Regions from separate parts of the Shewanella pealeana ATCC 700345 genome, predicted to be linked through region 3. Evidence: predicted binding sites of a transcription regulator. Region 3 holds the regulator's gene; each other region holds the start of a gene.
The links. Region 3 encodes NrdR, which represses ribonucleotide reductase genes. Its sites were predicted from a motif close to AAACACNANATNTNGTGTTT; they were not measured.
Positions count from the first base shown of each region.

Region 1 (5,870 bases), 1.8 Mb from region 3:
GCCAGCACCGAGAGATTATGACGCTGAAACTAAAGCGCCTAAACCACAGAGATCTAAAGAGCCATTACCTGAAGCGAATGCAAAAATCTGGGGCAAATAACCCTAGCTTGCTCTGAAATATGACATTGGTTTAATCTTATGGCATTAAACCAATGCGTCTTCAGTTTACTTAGATAGGGAACTCAAAAATTAATCGCCACACCTCAATGCCATCCCCCGCACGATAACTTAAACCAAAGCGCTCAATATTAACTAAGTCCCAGCCAACTGGTTTTGAAAAAGCGAAAGTCATCCCCACTTCATAGCTGTTTGACACCAACACATCTTCTTCAAAAGGCGTGGTAAACTTTAACCTGTCAAAGTACCAATAACCCGCGACAAAAAACCTCGGCTCAATCTCGACCCCTTTCACTTGAAAGTAAAAATTGGTGCCAATATCAACACCAGACTGAACCGCAGAGTAGGTTTCGCTGCTGTTATCATTTAGTGTGGTATAGCCAGCAAAGAAGACTCGATTGACCCAAACAGGCGAAGTATCGCCAAGCTCAAAATCAAGTAGACTCGACATTCCCGCCGAGTAGATAGCGACATCATTGCCATTAGTAAAGTTGGTACCAAAGCCAAGATCGGCGTAAGTTTGAAATTCATGGGTCTCGGAGGTTTTTACCCGGTATTCCACTCCAGGCGTCACAGTCAAGGTGCCAACACTCGAAGGAAACTCGCCTTCGGGTAGATCGCTCCAAGTAAAGTTAAAAAAGCCCAAAGAGACAGGTGTATTTAATACCAAAGACTCATCTTCAGAGCGCATGAGATCGAAACTAATAGGAATATTAGCAACCGTCGTGTTTTGGCCTGAAGTACGATAAATACCACTACCGAGGTAATTAGCAAATGCGTAGTGGCTATAGTCGACTTCAGTCTCAGCCATAACGTGTGGGGAAAACAACGGCAGCAATAAAGCGAGGTAACGCAAACGGCTCATAAATCGACTTTAAACTTAATTAAACTCTAATAGATAGCCCGAATATAGCGTTATAGCATGGGAAAAGCCAAAGAAATTAAGGCTTTTCCCTGAGTAGATTAGTCTTTATCAACTTCGGGATCGGTTTCAGTGAAGTGATGCTCAGACATCATGTGTCCAAGCTGGGTCGACTTAGTCTTGAGGTAACCTTCGTTATAGCGATTTTTGCCCACTTGCAGTGGCACACGTTCGACAACTTCCAATCCAAAGCTTTGCATCGCTTTAACCTTACGGGGATTATTGGTCATTAAACGCACTTTATCGACACCAATCTTCTCCATCATAGGGATGATCATATCGTATTTACGCATATCGGCTTCAAAACCTAAACGTTCGTTAGCTTCTACCGTATTAGCACCTTGATCTTGTAGCTCATAAGCACGGATCTTATTAAGCAGACCGATACCACGACCTTCTTGGCGCAAGTAGAGGATAAATCCTTGACCTTCTTCGGCAATATTCTGCATCGCGGTTTGCAGTTGAAAACCACAATCACAGCGCAAACTAAACAATGCATCGCCAGTTAAACATTCTGAATGGATACGTCCAAGGATTGGTGCATCTGGGGTAAATGTGCCAAAGGTAAGCGCTACATGCTCTTTACCCGTCTCACTATCTTCAAAACCATGCATTTCGAAAACACCCCAAGGGGTTGGTAATTTTGAAGACGCGATGTATTTAATCGACATGAAAAAACCTTAACGACAACTCTCACTCCTTGAGACTGCAAACATCCTGATAAAGAAAATAAATTGCTTGAGACGATACTCTTGCTAGCCCTATGACCCAATAAGTCTATGGCTTAAAGAAATCTTCAATCGCCATAAACGGTCATAGAGCCAGCATAAGCTTAGTACTTAGCGATAACCATGAAGCGGCTCACTAAATGAATAACTAAAAATACTTAAAACTCTTTTGGAGCGAAGCCAGTAACTTGCTTAATCCCCATTTCACGGCCTAATGCCGTCATTGGGTGCACAACTACCAGACCTTTAACTGACTTTTTCAACTTACCCATGTCAGCCTGTTCGGCTTTAGTCAGTACACGGTTAAACTTAAGGCCAACAACTGTACTGCCTTCTTTGCTTAGCTCACGAGTCTGTTGACCTTTAACACTGCTGATCCGCTTAGTGATCGCGGCAATTTCTTTCTTAAACTGCATCACGATTGTAGGATCGGCACGCTTTTCAGCTGCTGCTAGCTTACGACGAAATTTGTCTAACTTATCGTTGAGCGTTTGCAGCTCCTGCTTTAAATTCATTTACAGACCTTAAATTCAAATCTAATTAACACGTTTAGAAACAAAAACAGCATCAGTGAACTGATGCAGCTTTGTCATTATTGCCACATTATAACAGTATATAAGTCAATTTTACCTAGGTTTATAGCTAAACAAATTACAAGTTACTGCTAAATTTACCTAAGATAATGGATCTTTTGGTTACTACTGCCCTTAAAAACTAAGCTCGGGTCGGAAAGTGACTGCTCAAATTTACCATCAACCACAACATTGACTAAATCGACTATCTCTTGTTGCGCCGCGCTCAGATTGCCTAAGGTGTAGCCTGTCCACAACCAAATATCTTTACCAGGGCACTGCTCTTTGACTTGCTTAACTAGAGATAAAATAGCCTCTAAATTAGCCGGAAATAACGGATCACCGCCAGATAATGACAAGCCGCGACGCTTAATGCGTGTATCGTTCAAATCATCAATGATGCATTGTTGCATCTGCTCATCAAACAGGTGACCCGAACACGGGTTCCAAGTCGATTGGTTGTAGCAGCCACGGCATTGGTGCTCACATCCCGACACAAACAGAGTCGCTCGAGTACCCGGTCCATTTATCACATCGGTTTGATAGTATTGATGATAATTCATAATAAACTCGTTTCAGTTAGAATTTAGCTTTAACTAGAAAACAAAAAGGTGCTGAACACAGCACCTTTTATTTTATGTACACAAACCCAATATCTACAGGCTTAGCCATTTGCATGCTAAGCCCCTAGTATTTTTACTACAGGTGCTTAACGCGGCGCTTGACTTCTTCTTGCTTGCCGTAGTTAAACGGTCTCGCGTCAGGGCTACCTAAGTAACCACATACGCGGCGAGTGACCGATACACGGCTTGGTTCATGGTTGCCACATTTAGGACAAGTGAAACCTTTGCTGGTACAGCTAAACTCACCGGTATAGCCACAGTCATAACACTCATCGATTGGTGTATTCGTGCCGTAGTAAGGCACTCGACTGTAGCTGTAATCCCACACATCTTCTAACGCTTCAACGTTATTTTGCATGTTAGGGAACTCGCCGTAACAGATGAAGCCACCGTTAGCTAACTCTGGGTATGGCTGTTCAAAATCAATCTTGTCGTAAGGGTTAACTTGTTTCTCAACATCCAAGTGGAAGCTGTTGGTGTAGTAACCTTTAGCCGTTACGCCATCAACAACACCGAATACTTTAGTGTCTAGGGCGCAAAAACGGCTGCACAAGTTCTCACTTGGCGTGCTATACAAGCTAAATGCATAACCAGACTCTTTCTTCCAGTTTTCAGTTGCTCGCTTCATGTACTTAATCACTTCGATAGCTTTTTCACGCAGCATTTCGCTGTCGTAAACGTGCTCTTCGGTGCCATAGAGTGCATTGATAGTTTCATGAAGGCCAATATAACCCAGTGAAATTGACGCGCGGCCATTCTTAAAGATCTCAGAAATCTCATCATCGGCGCGCAGACGTACACCACAAGCCCCTTCCATATAAAGAATTGGCGCTACGCGAGCTTTAACCCCTTCTAGACGTGCGATACGTGTATCTAAGCCCTTACGAGCAATCAATAGACGTTGATCTAAGATGCGGTAGAACTCTGCCTCATCACCCTTAGCTTCTAGGGCAATACGTGGCAAGTTAAGACTGACAACACCTAGATTGTTACGGCCTTCGTGTACTAGCTCACCGTCTTGCTCGAAAGTACCTAAGAAGCTACGACAACCCATAGGCGTCTTAAATGAGCCTGTGACTCTTTCTACTTGTTCGTAGTTAAGAATATCAGGGTACATACGAGTCGTTGCACACTTAAGTGCTAACTGCTTGATGTCGTAGTTACAATCACCGGTTTTATGGTTAATACCATCACGGATAGCAAATACTAGCTTAGGGAATACCGCAGTCTTACGATTCTTACCAAGACCTGCGATACGTACTTTCATCATTGATTGTTGAATTAAGCGCGATTCCCAAGAGGTACCTAAACCAAATCCAAATGTCACAAATGGCGTTTGGCCATTCGCAGTATGCAGGGTGTTCACTTCATATTCGAGTGACTGGAATGCATCGTGACACTCTTTCTCGGTTTGCGCTGTCGCGAAAGCTTTGGCATCGGTAATGCCCCAAGTCAGTGCCACTTGGTAATGCTTGTCATAGCTCTTGGCAACAAACGGTGCTAGCACTTCGTCGATACGGTTGATGGTGGTACCGCCATAGATATGGCTCGCCACTTGAGCAATAATTTGCGCCGTTACGGCCGTCGCGGTAGAGATTGATTTTGGTGTTTCAATCTCGGCATTACCCATCTTAAAGCCTTGGGTCAACATGCCGCTTAAGTCGATAAGCATACAGTTAAACATTGGGAAGAATGGCGCGTAATCTAAGTCATGGTAATGGATCTCACCAGACTCGTGAGCAGCAACGACATCTTTTGGTAAGATGTGGCACTTAGCATAATGCTTAGCCACGATACCTGCTAACAGATCTCGCTGAGTCGGAATAACCTTAGAGTCCTTGTTGGCGTTCTCGTTTAACAAAGCTGCATTGCTTTGCTCAACCAGGCCACGGATCTCTTTGTTTAAGCGGCTGCTGACTTCGCGCTTAACGTCACGATCGTGACGGTATTCAATGTAGACACGTGCTAATGATTTATGTGGGCCTTCCATCAACAAGTTTTCAACTGAATCTTGTAGATCGTGAATGTTCACTTCCTCTAATTCAGCGACAGTTTGACTTACTTTTTCTGCAACTTGTTGGGCATATTCAGCGCACTCAATACCTACCGAGTTAGCAGCTGCTATCACGGCATCTTTAATCCTTGTTTCGTCAAAAGGCGTACGGTAACCATCCCGTTTAATAACCACTGGCATTGTTTAATTCCTCTTCAGCTCGCTCATCAAAGCAACACTATATATAGTGCTACTTTTTCAATAAATCACAATATGTGGCGCATTAAGCTATAAAACAGGAATAAGAACATTGATCCAGATCATGATTTTAAAAGAGGAAGACAATAAGAAAACAGTTCTGCCTACAAAGCCACTGATCTCAAATTATGGTCTTGACGGAGACTTAGAAGCGGGCTAGTGACAGGATAATTGAGGTATAAATTGTGGATAAATTTTGGCAATGAAAAGCCTTGTAAAATAACTGACGCCGCAACTTATTGGTTGCTTTGAAAAAGGGGCTGATAAATGCTCCATCTAAGCCGGTTTTTACAGAATATGTTGACCAAAGATTGAAATTTTTAAGGTGTAATAAAGAACAATAATTGCTAATGCTTGTTAGCGAGAGCGAGGTAGCTATTAAGCTGACCATTCTCCTGTTGATGCTCTCCCGTCATGGAAGTTAACTGCATCAATGCTTTAAGCCCTTTGTACTGGTCCACTTGCGTTTCGCTCAGCGATTTTTCCGAGTTTAACAGCTCAGTTATCTGGCTAGATACACGGTTAGCTTTTTGGGCAACCAAAGGGGACTGAGAAAAATCCATTGCCCCCATAACCCACTTAGCATCGTCAAGCATCTGTGCCAGCTTTTTATCGCCTTCACTATCACTCAAAGCCGAAGCTTGCTGGTCAATAAAG
Region 1 covers NC_009901.1:3,184,875-3,190,744, forward strand. The annotation lists gene SPEA_RS13850 (VF530 family protein) at 1-100, shown strand, start outside; gene SPEA_RS13855 (hypothetical protein) at 170-982, opposite strand; gene ribA (GTP cyclohydrolase II) at 1,081-1,710, opposite strand; gene SPEA_RS13865 (YibL family ribosome-associated protein) at 1,926-2,282, opposite strand; gene nrdG (anaerobic ribonucleoside-triphosphate reductase-activating protein) at 2,438-2,902, opposite strand; gene nrdD (anaerobic ribonucleoside-triphosphate reductase) at 3,039-5,156, opposite strand; gene SPEA_RS13880 (hypothetical protein) at 5,561-5,870, opposite strand, start outside.
Region 1: the regulator NrdR is predicted to act here: its motif matches at 2,985-3,004, upstream of nrdG (anaerobic ribonucleoside-triphosphate reductase-activating protein).

Region 2 (5,870 bases), 1.1 Mb from region 3:
GCATAACCAAGGTGCGACAGTGTAACTACAACGTCTTCTTCATTGATAAGATCTTCTAGACTCATATCAACTTCGTTAGCGTTAATAACAGTACGGCGCTCGTCACCAAAGTTTGTCAGAACTTCTTCAAGTTCTTCTTTAATCACTTCCATCAAACGCTCTGGGCTACCAAGAATGAATAGTAATGCCGCGATGATTTCTAGTAGTTCTTCGTATTCAGCAATGATCTTGTCATGTTCTAGACCGGTTAAACGGTGTAAACGTAGTTCAAGGATCGCTTGAGCTTGTTGCTCAGTCAGATAGTACTTATCGTCGCGAATACCAAATTCAGGCTCTAGCCACTCAGGACGGGCTGCGTCATCGCCTGCTTTTTCAAGCATGCCTTTAACGTGGCCAAGTTCCCAACCTTCTGCAACTAGCTTCACTTTCGCTTCGGCTGGAGTCGGAGATGCCTTAATCAAGGCGATAATTGGGTCGATGTTTGCAAGCGCCACCGCTAACGCTTCAAGAATATGCGCGCGTTCACGTGCTTTACGTAATTCAAATACGGTACGACGAGTAACCACTTCACGACGGTGAAGAATAAAGCACTCTAGCATCTCTTTTAAATTAAATAGTTTTGGCTGACCATTGGTCAGAGCAACCATGTTAATACCAAAAGAGCACTGCATTTGAGTTTGTGCGTAAAGGTTATTTAGAACAACCTCGCCCACTTCACCACGCTTGATCTCGATAACAATACGCATGCCGTCTTTATCAGACTCGTCGCGTAGACCACTAATACCTTCGATCTTCTTATCTTTAACTAGCTCGGCAATTTTTTCAATCAAACGCGCTTTGTTAACCTGATATGGAATTTCGTGAACGATAATTCGCTCGCGGCCATTCTCTTCTTCGATCTCTGCACGAGCACGCATAACCGCACGGCCACGGCCGGTTTTATACGCATCGATAATGCCTTTACGGCCATTAATAATCGCTGCAGTTGGGAAGTCAGGACCTGGAATGTATTCCATCAATTGTTCGATAGATAATGCAGGGTCTTCGATTAGTGCTAAACAACCGCTGATAACTTCATTCAAGTTATGTGGCGGAATGTTTGTAGCCATACCAACCGCAATACCTGACGAACCATTCACTAGTAGTGTTGGAATGCGTGTTGGTAGAACGGCAGGAATAAACTCGGTGCCATCGTAGTTTGGAACGAAGTCAACGGTCTCTTTCTCAAGGTCGGCTAAAAGCTGATGTGCCACCTTGTCCATACGGATTTCGGTATAACGCATTGCAGCTGCGGCGTCGCCATCGACAGAACCGAAGTTACCTTGACCGTCAATAAGTGGGTAACGCATAGAGAAAGGCTGAGCCAAACGAACGATTGTGTCATATACAGCGGTATCACCATGCGGGTGATACTTACCGATTACGTCACCAACGACACGGGCAGACTTTTTATAAGGCTTGTTCCAGTCGTTTTTCAATTCGCTCATGGCGAAAAGTACGCGGCGATGTACCGGTTTTAAACCGTCACGAACGTCAGGCAGTGCACGGCCAACGATTACGCTCATGGCGTAATCTAAGTATGAATTTTTTAATTCGTCTTCAATATTAATTGGTGTTATAGATGAAGCCAGATCAGTCATAAACTGCTCGATCCCCTGAAATTTAGCGTGCTATTCTTATTTCCTAAAATAGCTATGCTTGAAAACGTGATTTGGCATTCTAACACAGTTATTTTATGGCGCTAGACCCAAACATCGATTCATTTTAAATAACCAGATAAAGTCAATTCACTTGATTAAAATCAAGGCATAGGCACAATTTTTCATCACATTGTTCCGCAAAATCATTACTTGTTTGTTTATTGCCACTATTCATTATAATCTGACGCTAAAGACGGTTTTGTCACTGTGAGGTAATTAAAGTGCAAACACATAATAATGTTGATCCACAAGAGATCGCGAAGTTTGAGAAAATGGCCGCCACTTGGTGGGACCCTAAAGGCGAATTCAAACCACTACACAACTTAAACCCATTGCGCCTTAACTATATAGACCAAACCGCTGGCGGTATTTTTGGTAAACAAGTGCTAGATGTTGGTTGTGGCGGCGGGATCCTGTCTGAAAGCATGGCGAGAATAGGCGCCAATGTTACCGGCCTCGATATGGGCGATGAGCCTTTAGATGTCGCGAGGCTGCATGCCTTAGAAACTGGCGTTGAAATAAACTATATCAAAAACACTGCAGAAGCCCATAGAGATGAACATCGTGGTCAATATGATGTCGTTACCTGCATGGAAATGCTTGAACACGTTCCTAATCCAAGTTCTGTTATTCAAGCCTGCGCCGATATGGTCAAACCCGGTGGCTATGTGTTCTTCTCAACGATTAACCGTAACCTACGCGCATATGTTGAAACCATCTTAGGTGCTGAGTACCTATTAAAGATGTTACCTATCGGCACCCACGACCATAATAAATTTATCAGGCCTTCAGAGCTTATCGATTTAGCCGATAATGCAGAACTGTTCTGCAAAGATGCTGTCGGGATCACCTATAACCCAATTACAGACATTTTTAGATATACTAAGAGTCTTGAAGTGAACTATATGATTGCCACGGTTAAAAATGACTAAGGCAGAAGCATTACAGATTAAAGGCGTACTGTTCGATCTCGATGGTACGCTAGTCGATACCGCGCCAGATATGATTGAGGCTCTCAACATCAGTCTAGAAGCCCATGGGCATTCACGGGTGCCATTCGAGCAGATCCGCGACAGTGCGTCCCATGGCAGCATAGCCATGATTAGGGCGGCCCTGCCCCATATTGATGAGCAATACATTGCCCAATTACAGCAATCACTCTTCGATAACTATGAGCGTATAAACGGTAACGATTGCTGTTTATTTGAAGGCTTAGACAGGTTACTCGAAACGCTTCACGGGCTTTCTATTCCGTATGGTGTGGTAACCAATAAACCAGCTCGCTTCTCACGACCGCTACTCAATCGACTCGGCCTTACGGCAAAAATGCCTACTGTGATAAGCGGAGACACAACGCTTTATTCCAAGCCTCATACGGCGCCTATGCATTTAGCCGCGCAGCAACTTAAGGTATTGCCTGAGCATATTCTGTATTTAGGTGATGCAGAGCGCGATCTTGTCGCGGCTAAAGCGGCAAATATGATCTCAGGTCTTGCCCTGTGGGGTTATATTGGCGCTAATGATGATATTTCGCTTTGGCCTGCCGATCTCAGCTTTGAGACTGGCGGTCATTTAGCTGATTTTTTTACGGTTATGCAGCAGAGTTAATTTTCTAAGCGTACACATTTTAATCCATGATGATTTAGGCTTGTAAACTTCATACTAAAGTCGTCAAAATGATCTGCCTGGATCGCTCAACTAAGTGGCGATCCGACAGATCATTTTTATTTGTTCATTTATCCGCCAGTGAAAAGGAAATCAAACCAAAACAAGCTTTAACGGTTAGCCGTTACTAACAGGCTGATTTATCCTCAAGATATCCACAACTTGTCCCCTAAATTCCCACTTGCAAAAAACCATTAACCTCACTATCTTGTAGTTATTGAAACTCAAAACACCATATATAGTGTGTGAGTGACGAAAGCAGGCACTATTTAGTCGTTTGTGTCAACAAAAAGGAACTCTCCGTTTTTCGGTTAAAACTGCTTGTTTACAAGGAAACGTACGGTGCACCTGAACGGGTCACTTTCATAAATATAAAAACCAAGGTTTATCTTTAATGAATAGCAATATGACAGTCACAAAGCGTAGTGGCGAACGTGAGACTATCGATCTCGATAAAATCCATCGCGTTATCGAGTGGGCGGCAAAAGGACTAAACAACGTCTCTGTATCTGAAGTTGAACTGCGCTCTCACCTGCAGTTTTTTGACGGCATTGCCACTGAAGCCATCCATGAGACTATCATTAAAGCTGCTGCAGATTTAATCTCTCCAGAATCACCAGATTATCAGTTCCTGTCTGCACGCTTAGCTGTTTTCCATCTTCGTAAGAAAGCTTTTGGTCAATTTGAGCCACCTAAGCTTTACGATCATGTGGTTAAGTTGATAGAGCTTGGTAAGTACGATCAGCATATTCTAGAAGACTACAGTCAAGAAGAGATCGATACCCTAGATAGCTATATCGATCACTGGCGTGATATGAACTTCTCTTATGCTGCAGTTAAGCAACTTGAAGGTAAATACCTAGTTCAAAACCGTGTAACCCACGAGATCTACGAAAGTGCCCAGTTCCTGTATATCTTGGTTGCTGCTTGCCTATTTGCTAAGTATCCAAAAGAGACGCGCCTTCAGTACGTTAAAGATTTCTACGACGCGACATCTACATTTAAGATCTCGCTACCAACACCTATCATGGCCGGTGTACGTACGCCTACACGTCAGTTCAGCTCATGTGTATTGATTGAGTGTGGTGACAGCCTTGATTCAATTAATGCTACCTCATCGTCAATCGTTAAGTACGTGTCACAACGTGCTGGTATCGGCGTCAATGCTGGCCGTATTCGTGCCCTAGGTAGTCCAATCCGTGGTGGTGAAGCATTCCATACAGGTTGTTTACCATTTTATAAGTATTTCCAGACTGCGGTTAAATCTTGTTCTCAAGGTGGCGTACGTGGTGGTGCAGCTACCCTATTCTACCCAATGTGGCACCTAGAAGTTGAATCACTGTTAGTACTTAAGAACAACCGTGGTGTTGATGATAACCGTATCCGTCATTTAGATTACGGCGTTCAAATCAACAAAGTTATGTATCAACGTCTTATTCAAGGCGGCATGATCAGCTTGTTCAGCCCATCAGATGTACCAGGTATGTACGATGCATTCTTCGAGGACCAAGAAGAATTCGAGCGTCTGTATCTTAAATATGAAGCTGATGACAGTATTCGTAAGAAACAGATTAAAGCCGTTGAGTTATTCTCGTTAATGATGCAAGAGCGCGCCTCTACCGGTCGTATCTACATTCAAAACGTTGACCACTGTAATACCCACAGTCCATTTGACTCTAAGGTTGCACCAGTTCGTCAGTCTAACTTGTGCCTTGAGATTGCATTGCCAACTAAGCCGTTAAACAACATTAACGATCCTGATGGCGAGATTGCACTTTGTACACTGTCAGCACTTAACTTAGGTGCTATCAAGAAGTTAGAAGAATTAGAGCCATTGGCCGATCTTGCTGTACGTGCACTCGATAACCTACTGGATTATCAAGATTACCCAATCATCTCAGCTCAAAAAGCGTCAATGAATCGCCGCACACTGGGTATAGGCGTAATTAACTTTGCTAACTACTTAGCAAAAGAAGGCGTACGTTACTCAGACGGCTCAGCGAACGGCATTACTCACAAGACTTTTGAAGCGATTCAATTCTACCTATTGAAGGCATCGATGAAGCTGGCTAAGGAACAAGGCGCCTGCCCTGCGTTCCATGAGACAACTTACTCTAAAGGTATTTTACCAATTGATACCTACAAGCGTGATTTAGATAAGATTTGCGATGAGCCATTGCACCTAGATTGGGAAACGTTGCGTGAAGAGATCAAGACTCACGGTCTACGTAACTCTACCCTTTCTGCGCTAATGCCATCAGAGACCTCTTCGCAGATCTCAAACGCAACTAACGGTATTGAGCCACCACGTGGTTTAATCAGCGTTAAAGCCAGTAAAGATGGTCAGCTAAAGCAAGTAGTACCTGACTTTGAAAAGTACCAGTATAGCTATGAGTTACTATGGCAAATGCCTAATAACGATGGTTACTTACAGTTAGTCGGTTTAATGCAGAAGTTCGTCGATCAGTCGATTTCAGCTAACACCAACTACGACCCTAGTCGTTT
Region 2 covers NC_009901.1:2,498,836-2,504,705, reverse strand. The annotation lists gene gyrA (DNA gyrase subunit A) at 1-1,640, opposite strand, end outside; gene ubiG (bifunctional 2-polyprenyl-6-hydroxyphenol methylase/3-demethylubiquinol 3-O-methyltransferase UbiG) at 1,922-2,632, shown strand; gene SPEA_RS10820 (HAD family hydrolase) at 2,625-3,308, shown strand; gene nrdA (class 1a ribonucleoside-diphosphate reductase subunit alpha) at 3,760-5,870, shown strand, end outside.
Region 2: the regulator NrdR is predicted to act here: its motif matches at 3,593-3,612, upstream of nrdA (class 1a ribonucleoside-diphosphate reductase subunit alpha).

Region 3 (5,870 bases):
CTCGTGCTAAAGAACTATTTGGCGCGACTTATGCCAACGTTCAGCCACACTCAGGCTCTCAAGCTAACGCAGCCGTATTTATGGCACTACTTCAAGGCGGCGACACGGTTCTAGGTATGAGCCTAGCACACGGTGGTCACCTAACTCACGGCTCTCACGTGAGCTTTTCAGGCAAACTATACAACGCAGTTCAGTATGGTATCGACGAAACAACAGGCCAGATTGACTACGCCGAAGTTGAGCGTCTAGCCGTTGAGCACAAGCCAAAGATGATCATCGCAGGTTTCAGTGCCTACTCAGGTATCATCGACTGGGGTAAGTTCCGCGAAATCGCTGACAAAGTTGGCGCATACCTATTCGTTGATATGGCGCACGTTGCAGGTCTTGTTGCTGCAGGTATCTATCCAAACCCAATGCCACACGCGCACGTTGTAACAACAACGACTCATAAGACGCTAGCTGGTCCACGTGGCGGTTTGATCCTTTCATCAATCAATGATGAAGATATCTACAAGAAGCTAAACTCTGCAGTATTTCCAGGCGGCCAAGGCGGTCCTTTGATGCACGTTATTGCTGCTAAAGCAGTTGCATTTAAAGAAGCCCTAGACCCAGAGTTCACGACTTATCAAGAGCAAGTAGTTGTTAACGCAAAGGCAATGGCTCGTACGTTTATCGAACGTGGCTATAATGTAGTTTCTGGTGGTACTGATAACCACCTATTCTTGCTTGATTTGATCAGTAAAGACATCACAGGTAAAGATGCTGACGCGGCCCTAGGCAACGCTAACATCACAGTGAACAAGAACTCAGTACCGAACGATCCACGTTCACCATTTGTGACTTCAGGTCTACGTATCGGTTCTCCTGCAATCACGCGTCGTGGTTTTGGTGAGGAAGAGAGCGTGCAGTTAACTCACTGGATGTGTGATGTACTGGATGATATTTCAGATCTAGCCGTTAGCGAGCGCGTTAAAGGACAGGTTCTGGAATTGTGCGCTAAGTTCCCTGTTTACGGTTAACCTTAAGCGTTAAATAAGTTAGACTCCAATGGCCGCATCTATGCGGCCATTTTTGTATGTAAAGAACATACTTTCTGAGTTTTTAAGTCGTACCAATCACATTTTAATATTTGTCAAAGGTGACATGATTAATAGGTTAGGTATAAATCCAGTGAGTCGTAACATTTTTTTCTAAACGGAGGCTAAATGCATTGTCCATTTTGCAGCGCAACTGACACAAAAGTGATTGATTCGCGATTAGTCGCTGACGGCCATCAGGTGCGTCGACGTAGAGAGTGTGTTCAGTGCCACGAACGTTTTACCACTTTCGAAGGGGCCGAGCTTGTGATGCCTCGTGTGGTGAAACAAGATGGCAGTCGCCAGCCGTTCGATGAAGAGAAGCTGCGCGGCGGTATGTTAAGAGCCGTAGAGAAAAGACCTGTCTCTATGGATCAAATTGAGCAGGCATTGACTAAGATTAAGTCGACTTTGCGCGCCACCGGTGAGCGTGAAGTGAAATCTGAAATGATTGGCAACTTGATGATGGACCAATTAGTTAACCTAGATAAGGTTGCCTATATTCGTTTCGCGTCTGTTTATCGTGCCTTTGAAGATGTTTCAGAGTTTGGTGAAGCGATCGCTAAACTGCAAAAATAAACTACGCAACCGGGGCTAAGCGCTGCGCCTAGCCCTTCATCAATCGAACAATCGGAATTGCCGCCAATATGTGGTCTATCGAAGACAGTCAAATGATGAGCCTTGCCATTGAATTGGCACAAAAGGGCATGTACACCACTCGTCCAAATCCTAGCGTGGGGAGTGTTATCGTTAAAGACGGTGAGATCGTTGGTGAGGGCTACCATATTCGAGCCGGCGGTCCTCATGCGGAAGTTTACGCCTTGAATATGGCGGGCAGTGACGCTAAAGGCGCCACCGCCTACGTAACACTTGAACCTTGTAGCCATTACGGTCGTACGCCACCTTGCGCCAAGGCGTTAATCGAACACGGCGTCAGCCGAGTGGTTATTGCGGTGACCGACCCGAATCCTGAAGTCTCTGGCCGTGGTATTGCTATGTTGCGGGATGCGGGTATTCGAGTCGATGTTGGGCTGATGACCGAAGAAGCTAAGCAGGTCAACCTAGGCTTTTTAAAGCGTATGGAAAAAGGCCTGCCTTGGGTGACAGTTAAACTTGCCGCCAGTCTCGATGGCAAAACGGCCTTGTCTAACGGCGTATCCAAGTGGATTACCGGCCCTGAAGCCCGCCGTGATGTACAGCGTCTTCGTGCTCGCCATTGCGCTTTAGTCACTGGCGTTGAAACCATACTTGCCGATGACCCCAGTTTAAATGTGCGTCACAGTGAGTTAGGCTCACTTGCAAGTCAACTCGCCCCAGCCGAAATTCACCAGCCACTTAGGGTGGTATTAGACAGTCAGGCGCGTTTAGGTCATGAATTAAACCTGTTTAAAATCGACAGTCCGATTTTACTGGTGTCGACTCAAGCTTATCCCGAGAGCGTGCAGGCCGCATGGCCGCCTCATGTGCAGAGTCAGGTATTAGCGGCGGTTGATTCACGTATCGACTTAAATGCGTTATTAAGCCTACTGGGTGAGAGTTGTAACTCTGTGTTGGTTGAAGCTGGTGCGACGCTTGCGGGGGCCTTTGTTAATCAAGGGCTAGCCGATGAGATTGTACTGTATCAGGCGATGAAGATTTTAGGCTCGCAAGGGCGAAACCTGCTGACACTTGATGATTTTCAAGCCATGTCAGAGGTGCCAAAGATTAACCTAATCGATGAGCGCAAAGTGGGGCCAGACACCCGCTTAACGTTAAGAGTGAGTAATTAATTTATGTTTACTGGGATTATTGAATCAGTCGGACACCTACGAAAAGTTGAGCGTCGCGGCGATGATATTCGCTTAACGGTAGCCAGTGGTAAACTGGATCTGTCAGACGTAAAACTGGGTGACAGTATCGCCACCAATGGTGTGTGCCTAACAGTGGTTGAGCTGATGAGCGACGGTTATGTGGCAGATATTTCTGCAGAAACTGTCACTTTGACGGGCTTCTCTCATTATCAAGTAGGAAAAGCCGTTAACCTTGAGAAGGCCGTGACCCCTACAACTCGTTTAGGCGGGCATATGGTCAGTGGTCACGTAGATGGTATCGCTCATGTGGATGATAGACAGTTTCGTGGCCAAGCCATCGAATTTTGGCTAAGCCCACCTGAGGAACTTGGCCGTTATATCGCCCATAAAGGTTCGATTACCATCGATGGTGTGAGTTTGACGGTTAATGAGGTGCAAGGTCATCGTTTTAGACTGACTATCGTGCCGCACACCGCAGGCGAAACCACTTTAGTGAATCTGAAAGCCGGTGATAGCGTGAATATTGAAGTGGACTTGATTGCACGTCACTTAGAAAGGTTGATGAGCTACGGCAGCCAAGAGCAAGACAGCGCTCCTAAGTCGGAAGTGACGATGGAACTGTTAGCTCGCTCAGGATTTTTACGATAAACACTGGCTTAAGATTAGTTTGTCAGTAAAATTTGTCTTATATAAAGAATAGAATAATCATTACATTTACCGCTGATTTTCATCGTGTCTTTAACAGGCGCCCAGTGAGAATACAGTGAAAAAATAAAGGTCTGAACATGGCGTTACATAGTATAGAAGAGATCATTGAAGATATTCGTCTAGGTAAGATGGTCATCTTGATGGATGACGAAGACAGAGAAAATGAAGGCGATCTCATCATGGCAGCCGACATGGTGACGCCAGAAGCGATTAATTTCATGGCGACTTTTGGCCGTGGCCTGATTTGCCAGACATTGACCAAGGCTCGTTGTCAGCAACTTAGCCTGCCTTTGATGGTGACTAACAACAGCGCGCAATTCTCGACTAACTTCACCGTTTCAATTGAAGCGGCCGAGGGCGTAACTACCGGTATTTCGGCGCAAGACCGCGCGGTAACAGTATTAGCGGCGGTAGGTAAAGATGCTAAGCCATCAGATATTGTTCAACCAGGACATATCTTCCCATTGATGGCACAGGAAGGCGGCGTACTCATTCGCGCAGGCCACACCGAAGCTGGCTGTGATATTGCACGTCTTGCAGGCTTTGAGCCTTCATCGGTTATCGTTGAAATCCTTAATGACGACGGTACCATGGCGCGTCGCCCAGATCTTGAAATCTTTGCACAGAAGCACGGTTTGAAGATGGGCACCATTGCCGACCTTATCGAATACCGTAATACCAAAGAAACCACAGTCATTCGTGAAGCCAAATGTAAACTGCCAACTCGTTTTGGTGAGTTTGAGATGCTGACTTACCGCGATACTATCGACAACCAGTTGCATTATGTGTTGGTTAAAGGCGAAGTTTCAGACAACACTTTAGTGCGTGTACACCTGCAAAATACCTTCAATGACTTATTGCACTCAGAGCGCGATCAGCAACGCAGCTGGCCGCTAGAGAAAGCGATGAAGCGCATCAGCGAAGAGGGCGGTGTGTTGGTGTTACTGGGTCATCAGGAACATAGCAGCGATATTCTCGCTAAAGTTAAAGCGTTTGAAGCCGAAGACAACGGCAGTACGCCAGCTGCAGCACCGTGGAAGGGGACTTCGCGCCAAGTAGGTGTTGGCTCGCAAATCTTAGCTGACGTAGGCGTGACATCTATGCGTCTATTGAGCTCGCCGAAGCGTTATCACTCTCTTTCAGGCTTCGGATTAGAAGTAACTGAATATATTGCAGATTAAATTCCTGCCTCAGGTTGTTTTTCAGCCTGAGGCTTAAATTCACACTTTTCTTATTAATTGCATAGAGATCAGTAGGGAGTGCTGTGGTATCATACCGCCTCTTCCGTCCCTATGTAGGGTAATTAAGCTAATTTAGGTAAGATAAATGAACGTAGTTCAAGGTAATATCGAATCGAAAAACGCCAAAGTTGCGATCGTAGTTTCACGTTTTAACAGCTTTGTTGTTGATAGTTTACTCGATGGCGCGGTTGACACTCTTAAGCGTTTTGGCCAAGTTGCAGATGAAAACATCACTGTAGTTAAAGTGCCAGGCGCTGTTGAACTGCCACTGGCTGCACGTCGTGTTGCGGCGAGCGGAAAATTTGACGGAATCATCGCACTAGGTGCGGTAATCCGTGGTGGTACACCTCATTTCGATTTTGTAGCAGGTGAATGTAATAAAGGTTTGGCTCAGGTTGCACTTGAGTTCGATATCCCAGTTTCATTCGGCGTATTAACCACAGATACCATTGAACAAGCTATTGAGCGTTCGGGTACTAAAGCAGGTAACAAGGGCGGTGAAGCTGCACTTGGTCTGCTAGAGATGGTTAACGTTCTGCAAGCACTTGAAGAACAGCTGTAATTTAGGACAATTTAATGAAGCCTTCAGAGCGCCGTAAGGCACGCCGTTTAGCCGTTCAGGCCATCTATTCATGGCAGCTAAGTGGTAACAATATTGCTGATGTTGAGCATGAGTTTCTAACTGAACAAGATGTTGCTGGCGTTGATATCGCTTACTTCCGTGAGCTATTAGGTGGCGTTGCAACTAAGAAGAGTCAATTGGATGAGCTAATTACTCCATTCGTGACTCGTCCACTCGATGAAGTGGATCCAGTTGAAAAAGCGATTGTACGTATCGCAACTTATGAACTGACATTCCGTAAGGATGTGCCTTACAAGGTAGCGATTAACGAAGCTATCGAGCTTGCAAAAGCATTCGGCGCAGAAGATGGACATAAGTTTGTTAACGGCATTCTAGATAAGCTGGTAGCACGCAATAAGTAGTAGAAACGGCATCTTCGGATGCCGTTTTTGTTATATCCGCTAGGGAGCGAAGAACAGTCCGCGTATTCCCA
Region 3 covers NC_009901.1:1,405,866-1,411,735, forward strand. The annotation lists gene glyA (serine hydroxymethyltransferase) at 1-1,019, shown strand, start outside; gene nrdR (transcriptional regulator NrdR) at 1,206-1,655, shown strand; gene ribD (bifunctional diaminohydroxyphosphoribosylaminopyrimidine deaminase/5-amino-6-(5-phosphoribosylamino)uracil reductase RibD) at 1,724-2,845, shown strand; gene SPEA_RS06075 (riboflavin synthase) at 2,849-3,514, shown strand; gene ribBA (bifunctional 3,4-dihydroxy-2-butanone-4-phosphate synthase/GTP cyclohydrolase II) at 3,652-4,755, shown strand; gene ribH (6,7-dimethyl-8-ribityllumazine synthase) at 4,901-5,377, shown strand; gene nusB (transcription antitermination factor NusB) at 5,392-5,799, shown strand.